Regions from separate parts of the Spirillospora sp. CA-108201 genome, predicted to be linked through region 2. Evidence: riboswitches for the same ligand, from Rfam matches in the RefSeq annotation. Region 2 holds a riboswitch; each other region holds the start of a gene.
What was found. A riboswitch is a leader RNA that binds a small molecule or an ion and turns the genes downstream of it on or off. The one in region 2 is predicted to bind cobalamin.
Positions count from the first base shown of each region.

Region 1 (4,204 bases), on a different contig from region 2:
CTCCTCGCGCTCCACCAGCGGGCGCCCCGCCGCCGCCGACGCCGCGCTCAGCGACGTCACGCCCGGCACGACCTCGGCCGGGTAGTGCGGCGCGAGCCGCTTGTGCAGGTGCATGTACGACCCGTAGAACAGGGGGTCGCCCTCGCTCAGCACCACGACCGTCCGCCCCGCGTCGAGGTGCGCGGCGAGCCGGGCGGCGCAGTCGGCGTAGAACTCCTCCAGCGCCCCGTGGTACCCGCCGCGGTGGTCGGTGGCCTCCGTCGTCACCGGGTAGACGAGCTGCTCCTCGATCCGCCCGTCCCGCAGGTACGGCTCGGCGATCGCCCGGGCGATGCTGCGGCCGTGCCGCGCGCAGTGGAAGGCCACCACGTCCGCCTCGCCGATCAGCCGCGCCGCCCGCACCGTGACCAGCTCCGGGTCGCCGGGCCCGACGCCCACGCCGAACAGCCGTCCCGCCATCACTCCGCCTCACTGGCGAGGGCGTTGACCGCCGCCGCCGTCATCGCGCTGCCGCCGCGCCGCCCGCGCACCACCAGATGGTCCAGCCCGCTCGCGGCGAGCGCCTCCTTGGACTCGGCCGCCCCGATGAACCCGACCGGGATCCCGAGGACCGCCGCCGGGCGCGGCGCGCCCTCCTCCATCAGCTCCAGCAGCCGGAACAGCGCCGTCGGCGCGTTGCCGATCGCGACGACCGCGCCGCCGAGCCGGTCGCGCCACAGCTCCAGCGCCGCCGCGCTGCGCGTGGTGCCGAGCCGCTCGGCCAGCTCGGGGACGCCCGGGTCGCCCAGGGTGCAGACGACCTCGTTGCCGGCGGGGAGCCGCGCGCGGGTCACCCCGGAGGCGACCATCCGCGCGTCGCACAGCACCGGCGCGCCGGCCAGCAGCGCCGCCCGCGCCCGCTCCACGACCCCCGGCGACCAGGCCAGGTCCCCGACCAGGTCGGTCATGCCGCAGGCGTGGATCATGCGGACCGCGACCCGCGCCACGTCGTCCGGCAGTCCCGACAGGTCGGCCTCCGCGCGGATCGTCGCGAACGACCGCCGGTAGATCTCGGCGCCGTCCCGGACGTAATCGATCACTGCTGTCCCTCCGCCGTCCTCAGCACGACCGGGCCGCGGGGCATCCCGCAGCGCCGCTCGCACCCCGTCCAGTGGACGGGGGTCCCGGGCGCGCGGACCAGGCCGTCCACGAAGCGCCGCGCCTCGCCCTGCACGTCGCCGCGCGACTTCGCGCATCCGGGGCTGCCGGTGCAGGCCGTCACGCCGCCCCAGGGCGACGCCGGATCGGTCGCGAAGCCCGCCGCCGCGAGCTCCGCCGCCGCGCGTGGCGCCTCGCCCGCGTCCCGGTCCCGCAGCACCACGCTGCGCCACGGCGTCACCCGCACCTCGTCCGCGACCGCGGCGAGCGCCTCGGCCTGCGCGGCGGACAGCCGGCCGAGCGGGGGCACGGCCTCCAGCGCGGCGCGCCCGTCCCGCTGCGCGACGATCCCGGCGTGCGGCGGCGCGGGGTCCGGGCGCGGCGGCGCGTCCCGCACGTCCGCGCCCAGCCGCTCCGCGACGAGCCGCGCGCCGTCCGGCACCTCCGCGAGGCGCCAGGCGTCCCCCCGGATCTCCAGGAACGCCTCCGCCGCCGCGAGCAGCGCGGCGACGGGCTCGCCGGGGACGGGCCCGAGCCGCGTCCCGGCCAGCCGCAGCCCTTCGGGGGTGCAGGCGGCGTCGGCGCCCAGCGCCGCCATGTCGCCGGTGCCGTCGTCGAGCGCGAACAGGAACCGCCCCGGCAGCCGGGCCAGTTCCGGACGCGCGCGCAGCGCCTCGTCCAGCGCCGTGACCAGCGGGTCCGTGGCGAGAACGCCGCGCGGGCCGCGCCCGCCGAGCGGGGACGCGACGATGTTGCGCACCCGCTCGTGGGTCGCCGACGGCAGCAGCCCGGCGGCCGCCAGCCGGGCCGCGAGCGCCGCCGGGTCGCGGACGCCGCGCACCTGGAGGTTGCCGCGGGACGTGAGTTCGATCACGTCCCGCCCCAGCTCGCGGGCGGCGGCGCCGAGCACCGCGAGCTGCGCGGCGGACACCGCGCCGCCCGGGACGCGGACGCGCGCCAGCGGCCCGTCGGCGGCGTCGTGGGTGCGCAGCGCCCCGGGGCACGCGTCGGCACGGGCTCTGACATTCGGCACGGGGAGGATGTTAACCACAGTTTGCAGGGCGACCGCGCTGCCGTACTCTTCTGCTCAGGCGATGGCAATGGGAGGAAGCCGGTGCGAATCCGGCGCGGTCCCGCCACTGTGACCGGGGAGCGAACCCCGCTGTAGGCCACTGTCCGCAAGGACGGGAAGGCCGGGGCGAGCGTCGATCCGGGAGCCAGGAGACTCCTGCCGTCGACACCCGCGACCGGGGCGAGGACCCCAGGGGGAGGATGCGCCGTGCCCGAGCACAGCCGCACGGTCCTGTTGCTGTCGACGTCCGACACCGATCTGCTGAGCGCCCGCGCGTCCGGCGCCGCCTACCGGCTCGGCAATCCCGCGCGGCTCGCCGCCGCCGACCTGCCCGAGCTGACCGAGGGCGCCGACCTCGTCGTGGTGCGGCTGCTCGGCGGCCGGCGCGCCTGGGAGGACGGCCTCGACGCGCTGCTCGCGGGCCCCCGGCCCGTCGTCGTCCTCGGCGGCGAGCAGGCCCCCGACGCCGAGCTGATGGAGCTGTCCACGGTCAGCGGCGGGGTGTGCGCCGAGGCGCACGCCTACCTCGCGCACGGCGGCCCCGCCAACCTCGCCGAACTGCACGCGTTCCTGTCCGACACCGTGCTGCTGACCGGGCGCGGCTTCGCTCCGCCGGCCCCGACGCCGACCTGGGGGCGGCTCGACCGCGCCGCCCGCGACGGCGGCGGGCCCGTGGTCGGCGTGCTCTACTACCGCGCCCACCACATGGCGGGCAACACCGCGTTCGTCGAGGCGCTCTGCGCCGCCGTGGAGGACGCGGGCGGGCGCGCCATGCCGGTGTTCTGCTCGTCGCTGCGCACCGCCGAGCCCGAGCTGCTGGACACGCTGCGCCAGGCGGACGCGCTGGTGACGACCGTGCTCGCGGCGGGCGGGTCGCGGCCCGCCACGGCCGGGGCGGGCGGCGACGACGAGGCGTGGGACGTGGGCGCGCTCGCGGCGCTGGACGTCCCGATCCTCCAGGGCCTCTGCCTCACGACCAGCCGGTCCGACTGGGAGGGCGGCGACGACGGGCTGTCCCCCCTGGACGCGGCGTCGCAGGTCGCGATCCCCGAGTTCGACGGGCGGATCATCACCGTCCCGTTCTCGTTCAAGGAGGTCGACGAGGACGGTCTCACCGTCTACGCCGCCGACCCCGAGCGGGCCGCGCGGGTCGCCGGGATCGCGGTCCGGCACGGCCGGCTCCGCCACACCCCGGCCCCCGGGCGCCGCCTCGTCGTGATGCTGTCGGCGTACCCGACCAAGCACGCCCGCGTCGGCAACGCCGTCGGCCTCGACACCCCGGCGAGCACCGTCCGCCTGCTGGCCCGGCTCCGCGACGCGGGGTACGACCTGGGGGACGGCTTCCCCGGCGTCGACGAGCAGGACGGCGACGCCCTCGTCCACGCGCTCATCGCGGCGGGCGGCCAGGACGAGGACTGGCTCACCGAGGAGCAGCTCGCGGGCAACCCCGTCCGCATCTCCGCCGCGTCCTACGCGCGCTGGTACCGCACCCTGCCCGCCGACCTGCGGGAGGGGATGGAGCGGCACTGGGGCCCGCCGCCCGGGGAGCTGTTCGTCCAGGACGGCGACATCGTCCTGGCCGCCCTGCGCGCCGGCAACCTCGTCGTCATGGTGCAGCCGCCGCGCGGCTTCGGGCAGAACCCCATCGCCGTCTACCACGACCCCGACCTGCCGCCCAGCCACCACTACCTGGCCGCGTACCGGTGGCTCTCGGACGAGTTCGGCGCGCACGCGATCGTCCACGTCGGCAAGCACGGCAACCTGGAGTGGCTGCCCGGCAAGGCGGCGGGCATGTCCGCCTCGTGCGGCACCGACGCGGCGCTCGGCGACGTCCCGCTGGTCTACCCGTTCCTCGTCAACGACCCCGGCGAGGGCACGCAGGCCAAGCGCCGCGCGCACGCCGTCCTCGTCGACCACATGGTCCCGCCGATGGCCCGCGCCGAGACCTACGGCGACATCGCCCGCCTCGAACAGCTCCTGGACGAGCACGCGACG
Region 1 is NZ_JBNJNE010000002.1:10,937-15,140, forward strand. It holds gene ACQEU6_RS45900 (precorrin-2 C(20)-methyltransferase) at 1-459, opposite strand, end outside; gene ACQEU6_RS45905 (precorrin-8X methylmutase) at 459-1,079, opposite strand; gene ACQEU6_RS45910 (ferredoxin-like domain-containing protein) at 1,076-2,170, opposite strand; cobalamin riboswitch at 2,242-2,365, shown strand; gene cobN (cobaltochelatase subunit CobN) at 2,417-4,204, shown strand, end outside.
Region 1: it holds a riboswitch for cobalamin, as region 2 does, so the genes downstream of both, cobN (cobaltochelatase subunit CobN) here and ACQEU6_RS03460 (hypothetical protein) in region 2, are expected to answer to the same signal.

Region 2 (4,204 bases):
ACCCGAGCATGTGAGCCCAATTACGGAGCCGCAGGTCTGGGTACTCGGGCAGGTCTGCCAGGGCGAAGCATGTCCAGATCATGCGGCGGGCGTGCTCGGACACCTGCAAGGAACTGATCTGGGTGGCGTGGCGGATGGGGCGGTCTACAGTGCCGGAGTCCTCGGCGCCCTTGGTGGCGTACTTGGCGATATAGCGGGCTACGTGCTTGTCGGCGATCCCGTCCAACTCGGCGGCCACCTGGATGGCCTGGGTGTCGAGTTGACGTCCCCACCGCAAGGTGAGTGGTGAGCTTGTCCCGTCCGGGTGCGGGGCCGGTACCTCGATCTGTGCGGCGGTGGTTCGCAAGGTGCGTTCTAGGAGTTCGGTGGTGGCCCATACGGGCGGCGACTGGTCCGGTCCGTCCGGTCCGTCCAGGCGCACGACGGCGTGGAAGTGGATCAGGCCGCGTCGCTGGTACTCGATCACGCGGGCGTACGACAGGCGGGCCTGTTCGCGTAGGGCCTTGTGGGTGATGCCCAGCTCGGCCGTGATCAGCCTGGGGACGGTGAGGGTGAGGCGTCGCCATAGCTCGGGGGCGTGGGCGTTCCACAACACGGCGGCGGGGTAGTCGTAGCAGTCGACGCAGATCGGCTGCCCAACCTGAGGGTCGTCGGCCTGGTGCCGCGCCCGGCACCCCTCGGGGCGGCCGTGGGCACACACGGGGCCATCTCGTCGGGGTCGGCAAAGCTGGGTCTTCCCTCCCTTCTCGCGGTGGGCGTGGACGGCACCGAATGAGGGGGCGGTGAGCGTGAGGAACACGCGCGGGTGCTCGCTGACCTCCTCAGGCACGCCCTTGCCTCCGGTCAGTCCGGAGATGATCAGGTGATAGGTGTCGTCCCGGTACACCTCGGCGCACGCGGCGCACCGGGACGCGCGGCGGTTGCCACACGCAGTGATCAGGAACCCGGTCGGCTCGTCGGCGGTCGAGTACGACTCGATCAACTCGCCGCTCTCACCGTCCAGGGTGATCCGCTCACCGCGCAGCCGTACGGGCTGCTCGCACCCTCCGGCGGAGCGGATCATCTGGTGCCAGCGGTCGAAGTCGGGCATGGCCGCGCGCTGGACGGCGGCGAGCAGTTCCGGCGGTAGGTCGGGCATCTGCGGGCCGCTCATGCCGCGTCCTGCCAGGTCGCGGCCTCGGCCTCGTATCGGTCGTCGGGTACCTCGGGGGTGGTCAACTCGACACCGAAGATGGTTTGGATCCTGCGCCACTTCGCGTCCGTCCAGCGCGGCGATTTGCTGGCCTGACGCTTACCCCATGCGGCTGCTTCCGGGCTGGGCTTCAACCCGTAACTCCTCTCCCTGGCTCACGGCTAGGGAGCGCGCAACGATGTCCGGGGTGAAGAGCCAACGGCCTGCGGGCAGGCTGGCGCCTACTCGTTCCGGTCTAGCTCTTCGCGCGAGTGGCCTTCTTTATGTGCCGTGTTAGCCAGGGCTGATTCGTTTTAGGTAGCTATTCGCGGGACGAGTCCCGCCCGGGCGCGCACCCGGTCTTGCGTGCCGAGAGCCCACCTCGGCGATCTGTGTTTTTGTGTTTGTTGTGCGGCTGTTCGCGTATTGGGGCGTCCTCGCGGAGCCCCTGCGGCGGGAGCCGACCCCGCCTGCCACTCGCCTGCCTCGGAGTCGCTGGATGCGGCTCCGCGTCCATGAGTACCCGAGGATGATCAAGGTTGAAACCCCCTACTGGGGCGGTTCGCGCGGGTTTCACTCTGAGTGACTAGGGGTTCCGGCAGAAATGTTGCCTGGATGCGTGAACTAGTGGTAGTTGGTGTCGAACCACTTGGTCATCTCCATCGCGGGGATGTCCTGGACACCGCGCGCCATGGCGAAGTACCGGTCGAGACCGTCCAGGCCCCGGTAGCGCGCGGGCACGGCGTCCACCAGGACGCTGGTGTCCAGGACCTGGTCGTAGAAGGAGAAGGTGTTCGACGGGACCGTGTCCAGGCCGGCGTCGCGCAGCTCGGTCCAGACGGCGCCGCGCAGGTCCGCACCGGCCTTCTCCAGCGCGGCCGCGTCGACGCGTCCCGCCCAGAAGCCCTCGGTGGCGAACTTGAGCTCGCGGCGCGTCCCGATCCGGGGGTAACCGAGGATCGTGGTTCTCATGGCAGCTTCCCTCGCTGAGCCACAGGCGGCCAGGCGCGGAGGGAGGTGCGCGGCACGGCGCCGAAAGCCCGCCTGTGCCGCCCGCCGGCCCTCCCGCGAGGCCGCAGACCACCGTGCGCCAGGCGGCGCACGGGCGAAGGCAGGTCTTCGGACTCGCGGGCGCCGCTCCTACCGGGATAGGTGCGTCCTACTGGCCGTCGCTTCCCAGGCCGCCGGGCCCAGTGCTCATTGACGGCGGTCGTTCCCGCTCACCGCTGCGGGGCAGTCCCGGATTCGCACCGGGTTCCCTCTTACGACGCCCGCACCACGCGGACACGGGCGAACCTTCCGCACGACGGAGTCTAACGGCCGAGATGCCGGCGGACGCAAACCCGCTCGCGCCTCGTCCACGCCATGCACGGCGACCTCCGCACCGCCGCGTTCGCCTCGGCTCGGCGGTCGTGCTCTCCCATCGGAAGTTGCCGACCCGGCCGCACCTCGAACGGTTTCCTTGTCCCCCCAAGGAAGGGAGGACCCTGCGAATGCAGGACAACCCGAGCGACGGAGTGATCATGGCTGGCCCGACCCCGCAGGAAAGGGAATTCGCCCGCAGCATGTTCCAGGGAGCCGCCGAGCTGTCGGAGCAGAACGCCGCGCAGGCGCAGACCCCGGAAGAGGCTGAAGAGGCCGAGATCGACGCCGGCGCCTACAGGGGCGTGGTGGAGGACCTGGACAAGGGGGCACTCTGACATCGGTCGGCTCGCGCCGGCCGGAGTCCGACCTGAGCGCGGCCTCTGGCCGCGCTCTTTTTCGCGCGGTCTCGGTACCGGTGTTCAGCCGTTGATGCTGGCGGTGTAGGTGGTGTTGGTGCCTACGGCCTGGCACGGGCCGCTGTAGCCGTTGATGTCGAGTTCGCCGGTGGGCGAATCGCCGGAGAGGTCCACGGTCATGGTGCCGGAGACCGGCTGGTAGAGGCACGCGTAGATGGAGTTGCCGGATGCCGTGAACTGGTTGAGTCCCGTGGCGGCGATGCGGGCGTCCGGCCGGACGGTGATGGTGTCGCCGTCCACCTCGACGTTGGTCATGTCGAGCTGGGCGCCGCGCTCGGGGAAGCAGGCGGTGTTGGTGCCGAACCAGATCGCGCCGACCTCGGGCGTCCCGGCGGGGAAGCCGGACCGCAGGCATACCTCGACCGGGTTGACGCCGTTGTTCGTCCCGACGCGGGTGACCGTCGGCATCACCTGGAGCTGGGCGGTGCGGCGGAACGTCTGGCCGCTGACCATTCCGCTGAGGCTCACCGAGTACGTGCCCGTCCTGATGCCCGTCTCCTCTTCGGGGGTGGGTGACTCCTCGGGCGGGCTCGACGATTCCTCCGGGGTGGGACTGTCGGTCACCGAGCCCGCCGGCGACGGGACGGGCGCGGCGGGCGAGGCGACGGACGCCTGGGGCGCGGTGGTGGTGACCGACGCGGAGCCGGTGTTCTCGGACGGGCCCAGGTGCGAGCGGGCGAAGAGGGCGGCCGCGACCACGACGGCGGTCAGGGGGATCATCGCCATGGCCGTCAGGAGCGGTGCCTTCGATCGGGGACGGGTGCGGCGGGCGGGAGCCAGGGCTGCGGGACCGGCTGCGAGTGCGGGCCCTGCGGCGGGCAGGGTCGGCTGCGCGCCCGGCGACCGCGGCGCGCTCTGTGGGCTCTGCGCGTAGGCGCGCAGAGCGCCGAGGGCGACCACGGCCTTGGGGTCGGCCGTGGTGACGGGTTCCCAGCCCAGCCCTTCGGCGACGAGTTCGGCGATCCTGGGCATGCGGGCCGCGCCGCCGGCCAGGTAGACGGCGTCCAGATCGTCCGGGGAGAGGCCGGCGCGCTCGACGGCCGCCAGGAGTTCGCCGACGCTCCAGCGCAGCATCCGGCTCGTCGCGTCCTCGAACTCGGTGCGCGTGACCGTGATCGCCTCGGTGAGGCCGTCGAGCCGGAGCGACGCGGCGTCGTGCTCGGAGAGCGCGTGCTTGGCCTCCACGACCTCCTGGCGGACCAGTTCTGAGCCGTTGTGCCGTCGCGTCATCTCGTCCCAGGCGGCGGCGTCA
Region 2 is NZ_JBNJNE010000001.1:711,655-715,858, reverse strand. It holds gene ACQEU6_RS03470 (replication initiator) at 1-1,153, opposite strand, end outside; gene ACQEU6_RS03465 (hypothetical protein) at 1,150-1,326, opposite strand; gene ACQEU6_RS03460 (hypothetical protein) at 1,796-2,143, opposite strand; cobalamin riboswitch at 2,265-2,487, opposite strand; gene ACQEU6_RS03455 (hypothetical protein) at 2,665-2,871, shown strand; gene ACQEU6_RS03450 (Hsp70 family protein) at 2,956-4,204, opposite strand, start outside.

Region 3 (4,204 bases), 5.7 Mb from region 2:
CCGCAGCGCGTCCCAGTCGGCGGAACGGGACGGCGCCGCGTCCGGGAAGTGGTCCAGGTGGAGCCGGCCGCGCGCGGTGCGGGTCGCCTCGTAGGCGGGCAGCGGGCCGTGGGCGGCGGCGAGGTCGGCCGACGCGTTGTAGGCGGCGAGGGCGATCTCCTCGGCGATGCGCGTCGACAGTTCGCGCGCCTCGTCGGAGTCGAACGGCAGGCGCAGTGTGAAGAACACGTCCGCGAGGCCCATCACGCCCAGCCCGACCGGCCGCCACCTGCGGTTGGCCTTCTCCGCCTCCGGCGTGGGGTAGAAGCCCCGGTCGATGGTGCGGTCCAGGAACCGGACGGCGGTGCGGACCGTCGACCGGAGCCGCTCCCAGTCGACGCCGGACGGCCCCGCGTGCGCGGCCAGGTTCACCGACCCGAGGTTGCAGACGGCCGCCTCGCCGTCGCCCGTCACCTCCAGGATCTCCGTGCAGAGGTTCGACAGGTGGACGACCCTGCCGGGCTCGGCGGTCTGGTTGCAGGCGCGGTTGGCGGCGTCCTTGAACGTCATCCAGCCGTTGCCCGTCTCGGCGAGCGTCCGCATCATGCGCCCGTACAGCTTGCGGGCCGGGAGCTGCCGGACGAACCGGCCCTCCCGCTCCGCCGCCCGGTAGGCCTCGTCGAACTCGTCTCCCCACAGGTCGACCAGCTCGGGCACCTCCTTGGGGTCGAACAGCGACCACGCCGTGTCGGCCTCGACGCGGCGCATGAACTCGTCGGGGACCCAGTTGGCCAGGTTGAGGTTGTGGGTGCGGCGCGCGTCCTCGCCGGTGTTGTCGCGCAGCTCCAGGAACTCCTCGACGTCGGCGTGCCACGGCTCCAGGTAGACGCACGCCGCGCCCTTGCGGCGGCCGCCCTGGTTGACGGCGGCGACGGACGAGTCGAGCGTGCGCAGCCACGGGACGATCCCGTTGGAGTGCCCGTTCGTGCCCCGGATCAGCGAGCCCCGCGACCGCACCCGCGTCCAGGAGACGCCGATGCCGCCCGCGTACTTGCTGAGCCGCGCGACCTGGCCGTACCGGTCGTAGATGGATTCCAGCTCGTCGCGCGGCGAGTCGAGCAGGAAGCACGACGAGAGCTGCGGGCGGCGGGCCCCGGAGTTGAACAGCGTGGGCGAGCTGGGCAGGTACGACAGCGTGCTGAGCAGCGCGTACAGCTCGGCCGCCTCGTCCACGGTCTCGGTGCCCCCCGCGGGGGGCCGACCCCCCGCACCCCCCGGCCCGACTTCGTCGGGGATGACGAGCCCGCAGGCAACCCGCAGGAAGAAGTGCTGCGGGCGCTCCAGGACGAGCCTCGACTGCGGATGCCTGAGGAGGTACCGGTCGTAGACCGTCCGGAGGCCGAAGTACTCGAACCGGTCGTCGGCCCCGTCGTCGACGAGCGCGTCGAGCCCCGCGGAGTTGGCCTGGACGAACGCGGCCAGGTCGTCCGCCAGGAGGCCCTCCCGGTGCGCGGCGGCGACCGACTCGGCGAACGTCCGGACGCCGGCCGCGGCGGCCTCGTCCCGGATCCGGCCGCCGAGCAGCCGCGCGGCCACCCTGGAGTAGCCGGGCTCGGCGGGGATCAGCGCGGCTGCCTCCCCGATCGCGAGGTCCCGCAGGGCGGCCGCGTCCAATCCGTCCGCGGACCGGACGGCGGCCAGCACCCGTCCGGCCTCCGCGCCCGGCACCCCCTCGCAGGCCGCCTCGACCTCGACGGTGATCTCCGCCGGCGGCGCGGCCAGAGCCTGTGTCACGTACGTCTCCCCTCGCATGCGCCCCGCGGAGGCATGCGAACGGCGCGCGGCGGAGGCCGCGCTCCGCCCCCGGCCCACCCGCGAGGCCTGGACGTGTCGATCCGGGACGGGCCCGGACCTGTGGTGGGGCCGGTCTCCCGGCCCCGCGTGCGGGCAGGTGTTCGGACTCGCCGGGCGCCGCCTCTGCCGAGGCGTCCTACTGGCCGTCGCTTCCCAGGCCGCCGGGCCCAGTGCGTGATGACGGCGGTCGTTCCCGCTCACCGCTGCGGGGCAGTCCCGGATTCCCACCGGGTTCCCTCTTACGCCGCCCCCGCCGCGAACGGCGGGGGCGGACCAGCACGGGACTGAACCCTACATCTAGTTGACGATCAACGCACAACCCCTAGATGTTGGGCGTGTCAGCGAAGTTCCGGGGGCGGCTGGGCAGGGCGCGCGGGGGATGGGACGATAAGCGCGTCATGAGCCCCCTTGCGCCGCAGCCGCTGTTCCGGCCCGCCCGCGCGGTGGTGTTCTCCACCGTGTGCGCGACGCTGGCGACCCTCGGGCACGTCCTGGCGGGCGGCGCGGCGGTGCCGGCCTGGGCGGCGCTCGCGGGCTTCGGCGCCGTCCTCGGCGTGACGCTGGTGCTGGCGGGCCACGAGCGCTCGCTCGCGACGATCCTGGGCGGGCTCCTCGGCGGGCAGTTCGCCCTCCACACCCTCTTCACGGCCGCCTGCGCGCCGCCGTCCCACCACACGCCCGGGGCGCACGCCGCCATGACGGGCGCCGTGGACCCCGTCGCGCTCCCCGCCGCCCACGGCGGGAACGGCCTGGCGATGACGCTGGCGCACTGCACGGCCGCGCTGGTGGCCGCGTGGTGGCTGCGGCGCGGCGAGCGGGCGGCGTGGTCGCTCGCCCGGAGGGTGGCCGCCCTGGCGGACCGCCCGATCCGGCTGCTGCTGGCCCTGCTCGCCGTGGAACCGGCCGAGCCTCCGGTCCGCCCTCTCCGGACGGCGCCCGCGGCGGCGGCCGTCACGGCCACCGGACGTGTCCTGCGGCACCAGGTCGTCCGGCGGGGTCCCCCCACGCGTTCGAGGGCGCTCGCTCACTCCTGAGCCGGAGCGCCGTACGTCACCGGACGCCGGTTCACGGCGCCCGGCCATTCCCGTACGTCTCGAACGGAGTTCCGCAATGCCCTTCCTTCCGCATGCCCGGCGCGCCGGGGCCGTCGCGTCCCTCACCGCCCTGTCCGTGGTCGGCCTTGCCGCGGCGGCGTCCGCCCACGTCACCGTCAACCCCAGGACCGCCGAGCAGGGCTCGTACTCCAAGGTCTCGTTCCGCGTGCCGAACGAGCGCGACGACGCCTCCACCACCAAGCTCGTGGTGAACCTGCCGAACGACCACCCGCTGTCGTCGGTGTCGGTCCGGCCGCTGCCGGGCTGGACGGTGAAGGTCGAGAAGTCCAGGCTGCCGAAGCCGGTGAAGATCGAGGGCGGCGAGCTGACCGAGGCCGTCACGAAGATCACCTGGAGCGGCGGCAAGATCGAGCCGGGCCGGTTCGAGGAGTTCGACGTCTCGATGGGGCCGCTGCCCACCGACACCGACCGGCTCGTGTTCACGGCCGACCAGACCTACACCGGCGGCGAGGTCGTCACGTGGGAGGAGGCCCCCGCGGAGGGGGCGAACGAGCCGGAGCACCCCGCGCCGGTGCTGAAGCTCCTTCCCCAGGGCTCGACGGCCGCGACCGGCCTGACCGCGCAGGTGAAGCCCGCCGCCGCGACGTCGTCCGCGTCGTCCGGCGACGGGACGGCCCGGCTGCTCGGCGGCATCGGCATCGCCGTCGGCGTGGTCGGCGTCGGGGTCGGCGCCTACGGCGTGACCCGGGCGCGGAGCCGGGCGTGACCCGGGCGGCGCTGCGGGGGCCGCCGGCGTCGCGGCGCTCGCGGCCGTCCTGGCGACGACGGCGGTCCCCGCGTCGGCGCACACCGGGCTGACGTCGGCGAGCCCCGCGAAGGACTCGACGGTGGCGGCCCCGTCCCAGATCGTCCTGACGTACGCGGACCCGGTGCGGCTGCCGCGCGTGGTCGTGACCGACGGGTCGCGCAGGCAGTACCAGGCGGGGTCGGCGCGGGCGGTCGACAACAAGGTCACCCAGGCGGTGAACGGCACGCTGCCCAACGGGCAGTACACCGTGGGGTGGCGCGTCGTCGCGTCGGACGGCCATCCGGTCGAGGGCTCCTTCACGTTCACCGTGCAGGGCTCGACCGGTGCCGCCCAGCCCCCGGCGCCGGCGCCGTCGGGGACGGACGCCGCGTCCACCGGTGATTCGGGAGGCTCGTCGGGCTGGCTCTGGATCGGCCTGGCCGCGGTGGTCCTCGCGGTCGCGGCGGGCATCGTCGCCTGGTTCCGCCGCTCGCCCGCCCAGGATTGATCTTTTCGCTTCCGGTCGGAT
Region 3 is NZ_JBNJNE010000001.1:6,422,087-6,426,290, reverse strand. It holds gene ACQEU6_RS31005 (ribonucleoside-diphosphate reductase subunit alpha) at 1-1,773, opposite strand, end outside; cobalamin riboswitch at 1,909-2,126, opposite strand; gene ACQEU6_RS31000 (MFS transporter) at 2,232-2,867, shown strand; gene ACQEU6_RS30995 (YcnI family copper-binding membrane protein) at 2,944-3,654, shown strand; gene ACQEU6_RS30990 (copper resistance CopC family protein) at 3,704-4,183, shown strand.
Region 3: it holds a riboswitch for cobalamin, as region 2 does, so the genes downstream of both, ACQEU6_RS31005 (ribonucleoside-diphosphate reductase subunit alpha) here and ACQEU6_RS03460 (hypothetical protein) in region 2, are expected to answer to the same signal.

Region 4 (4,204 bases), 8.9 Mb from region 2:
CGCTCCACGACCCCCGGCGACCAGGCCAGGTCCCCGACCAGGTCGGTCATGCCGCAGGCGTGGATCATGCGGACCGCGACCCGCGCCACGTCGTCCGGCAGTCCCGACAGGTCGGCCTCCGCGCGGATCGTCGCGAACGACCGCCGGTAGATCTCGGCGCCGTCCCGGACGTAATCGATCACTGCTGTCCCTCCGCCGTCCTCAGCACGACCGGGCCGCGGGGCATCCCGCAGCGCCGCTCGCACCCCGTCCAGTGGACGGGGGTCCCGGGCGCGCGGACCAGGCCGTCCACGAAGCGCCGCGCCTCGCCCTGCACGTCGCCGCGCGACTTCGCGCATCCGGGGCTGCCGGTGCAGGCCGTCACGCCGCCCCAGGGCGACGCCGGATCGGTCGCGAAGCCCGCCGCCGCGAGCTCCGCCGCCGCGCGTGGCGCCTCGCCCGCGTCCCGGTCCCGCAGCACCACGCTGCGCCACGGCGTCACCCGCACCTCGTCCGCGACCGCGGCGAGCGCCTCGGCCTGCGCGGCGGACAGCCGGCCGAGCGGGGGCACGGCCTCCAGCGCGGCGCGCCCGTCCCGCTGCGCGACGATCCCGGCGTGCGGCGGCGCGGGGTCCGGGCGCGGCGGCGCGTCCCGCACGTCCGCGCCCAGCCGCTCCGCGACGAGCCGCGCGCCGTCCGGCACCTCCGCGAGGCGCCAGGCGTCCCCCGGATCTCCAGGAACGCCTCCGCCGCCGCGAGCAGCGCGGCGACGGGCTCGCCGGGGACGGGCCCGAGCCGCGTCCCGGCCAGCCGCAGCCCTTCGGGGGTGCAGGCGGCGTCGGCGCCCAGCGCCGCCATGTCGCCGGTGCCGTCGTCGAGCGCGAACAGGAACCGCCCCGGCAGCCGGGCCAGTTCCGGACGCGCGCGCAGCGCCTCGTCCAGCGCCGTGACCAGCGGGTCCGTGGCGAGAACGCCGCGCGGGCCGCGCCCGCCGAGCGGGGACGCGACGATGTTGCGCACCCGCTCGTGGGTCGCCGACGGCAGCAGCCCGGCGGCCGCCAGCCGGGCCGCGAGCGCCGCCGGGTCGCGGACGCCGCGCACCTGGAGGTTGCCGCGGGACGTGAGTTCGATCACGTCCCGCCCCAGCTCGCGGGCGGCGGCGCCGAGCACCGCGAGCTGCGCGGCGGACACCGCGCCGCCCGGGACGCGGACGCGCGCCAGCGGCCCGTCGGCGGCGTCGTGGGTGCGCAGCGCCCCGGGGCACGCGTCGGCACGGGCTCTGACATTCGGCACGGGGAGGATGTTAACCACAGTTTGCAGGGCGACCGCGCTGCCGTACTCTTCTGCTCAGGCGATGGCAATGGGAGGAAGCCGGTGCGAATCCGGCGCGGTCCCGCCACTGTGACCGGGGAGCGAACCCCGCTGTAGGCCACTGTCCGCAAGGACGGGAAGGCCGGGGCGAGCGTCGATCCGGGAGCCAGGAGACTCCTGCCGTCGACACCCGCGACCGGGGCGAGGACCCCAGGGGGAGGATGCGCCGTGCCCGAGCACAGCCGCACGGTCCTGTTGCTGTCGACGTCCGACACCGATCTGCTGAGCGCCCGCGCGTCCGGCGCCGCCTACCGGCTCGGCAATCCCGCGCGGCTCGCCGCCGCCGACCTGCCCGAGCTGACCGAGGGCGCCGACCTCGTCGTGGTGCGGCTGCTCGGCGGCCGGCGCGCCTGGGAGGACGGCCTCGACGCGCTGCTCGCGGGCCCCCGGCCCGTCGTCGTCCTCGGCGGCGAGCAGGCCCCCGACGCCGAGCTGATGGAGCTGTCCACGGTCAGCGGCGGGGTGTGCGCCGAGGCGCACGCCTACCTCGCGCACGGCGGCCCCGCCAACCTCGCCGAACTGCACGCGTTCCTGTCCGACACCGTGCTGCTGACCGGGCGCGGCTTCGCTCCGCCGGCCCCGACGCCGACCTGGGGGCGGCTCGACCGCGCCGCCCGCGACGGCGGCGGGCCCGTGGTCGGCGTGCTCTACTACCGCGCCCACCACATGGCGGGCAACACCGCGTTCGTCGAGGCGCTCTGCGCCGCCGTGGAGGACGCGGGCGGGCGCGCCATGCCGGTGTTCTGCTCGTCGCTGCGCACCGCCGAGCCCGAGCTGCTGGACACGCTGCGCCAGGCGGACGCGCTGGTGACGACCGTGCTCGCGGCGGGCGGGTCGCGGCCCGCCACGGCCGGGGCGGGCGGCGACGACGAGGCGTGGGACGTGGGCGCGCTCGCGGCGCTGGACGTCCCGATCCTCCAGGGCCTCTGCCTCACGACCAGCCGGTCCGACTGGGAGGGCGGCGACGACGGGCTGTCCCCCCTGGACGCGGCGTCGCAGGTCGCGATCCCCGAGTTCGACGGGCGGATCATCACCGTCCCGTTCTCGTTCAAGGAGGTCGACGAGGACGGTCTCACCGTCTACGCCGCCGACCCCGAGCGGGCCGCGCGGGTCGCCGGGATCGCGGTCCGGCACGGCCGGCTCCGCCACACCCCGGCCCCCGGGCGCCGCCTCGTCGTGATGCTGTCGGCGTACCCGACCAAGCACGCCCGCGTCGGCAACGCCGTCGGCCTCGACACCCCGGCGAGCACCGTCCGCCTGCTGGCCCGGCTCCGCGACGCGGGGTACGACCTGGGGGACGGCTTCCCCGGCGTCGACGAGCAGGACGGCGACGCCCTCGTCCACGCGCTCATCGCGGCGGGCGGCCAGGACGAGGACTGGCTCACCGAGGAGCAGCTCGCGGGCAACCCCGTCCGCATCTCCGCCGCGTCCTACGCGCGCTGGTACCGCACCCTGCCCGCCGACCTGCGGGAGGGGATGGAGCGGCACTGGGGCCCGCCGCCCGGGGAGCTGTTCGTCCAGGACGGCGACATCGTCCTGGCCGCCCTGCGCGCCGGCAACCTCGTCGTCATGGTGCAGCCGCCGCGCGGCTTCGGGCAGAACCCCATCGCCGTCTACCACGACCCCGACCTGCCGCCCAGCCACCACTACCTGGCCGCGTACCGGTGGCTCTCGGACGAGTTCGGCGCGCACGCGATCGTCCACGTCGGCAAGCACGGCAACCTGGAGTGGCTGCCCGGCAAGGCGGCGGGCATGTCCGCCTCGTGCGGCACCGACGCGGCGCTCGGCGACGTCCCGCTGGTCTACCCGTTCCTCGTCAACGACCCCGGCGAGGGCACGCAGGCCAAGCGCCGCGCGCACGCCGTCCTCGTCGACCACATGGTCCCGCCGATGGCCCGCGCCGAGACCTACGGCGACATCGCCCGCCTCGAACAGCTCCTGGACGAGCACGCGACGATCGCCGCGATGGACCCGGCGAAGCTGCCCGCGATCCGCGCCCAGATCTGGACGCTCATCCAGGCCGCCAGGCTCGACCACGACCTCGGCCTGGACGACCGCCCCCACGACACCGAGTTCGACGACTTCCTCCTGCACGTCGACGGCTGGCTGTGCGAGGTGAAGGACGCGCAGATCCGCGACGGCCTGCACGTCCTCGGCCAGGCGCCCACCGGCGCGACCCGCGTCGACCTGGTGCTGGCCATGCTCCGCGCACGCCAGATGTGGTCGGGCCGCGAGACGCTGCCCGGCCTGCGGGAGGCGCTCGGGCTCAGCGAGGCCGGCGGCGAGGCGCTCGCCGACGTGGACGCCGCCGAGGCCGCCGCCCGCGCCCTCGTCCAGGCCATGGAGGACGCGGGCTGGGCCGTGGACGCGGCCCGGGAGGCCGCGAGGGACGTTCCGGCGGAGCGCCGCGACGCCGTGGCGCGGGTCCTGGAGTTCGCCGCCGCCGAGATCGTCCCGCGCCTGGCCCGGACGTCCGACGAGCTCGACCACGTCCTGCACGCCCTGGACGGCGGCTACGTCCCGGCGGGCCCGAGCGGGTCGCCGCTGCGCGGCCTCGTCAACGTCCTGCCGACCGGCCGCAACTTCTACTCGGTCGACCCGCGCGCCGTCCCGAGCCGCCTCGCCTGGGAGACGGGGCAGGCGATGGCCGACTCGCTCCTGGAGCGCTACCGCGCCGACCACGGGGAGTGGCCGCGCTCGGTCGGGCTGTCGGTGTGGGGGACGAGCGCGATGCGCACGGCGGGCGACGACGTGGCCGAGGTCCTCGCGCTGCTCGGCGTCCGCCCGGCCTGGGACGAGGCGTCCCGCCGCGTCACGGCGCTGGAGCCGGTGCCGCTCGCCGAGCTCGGCCGGC
Region 4 is NZ_JBNJNE010000001.1:9,628,536-9,632,739, forward strand. It holds gene ACQEU6_RS45770 (precorrin-8X methylmutase) at 1-182, opposite strand, end outside; gene ACQEU6_RS45775 (ferredoxin-like domain-containing protein) at 179-550, opposite strand; gene ACQEU6_RS45780 (ferredoxin-like domain-containing protein) at 478-1,272, opposite strand; cobalamin riboswitch at 1,344-1,467, shown strand; gene cobN (cobaltochelatase subunit CobN) at 1,519-4,204, shown strand, end outside.
Region 4: it holds a riboswitch for cobalamin, as region 2 does, so the genes downstream of both, cobN (cobaltochelatase subunit CobN) here and ACQEU6_RS03460 (hypothetical protein) in region 2, are expected to answer to the same signal.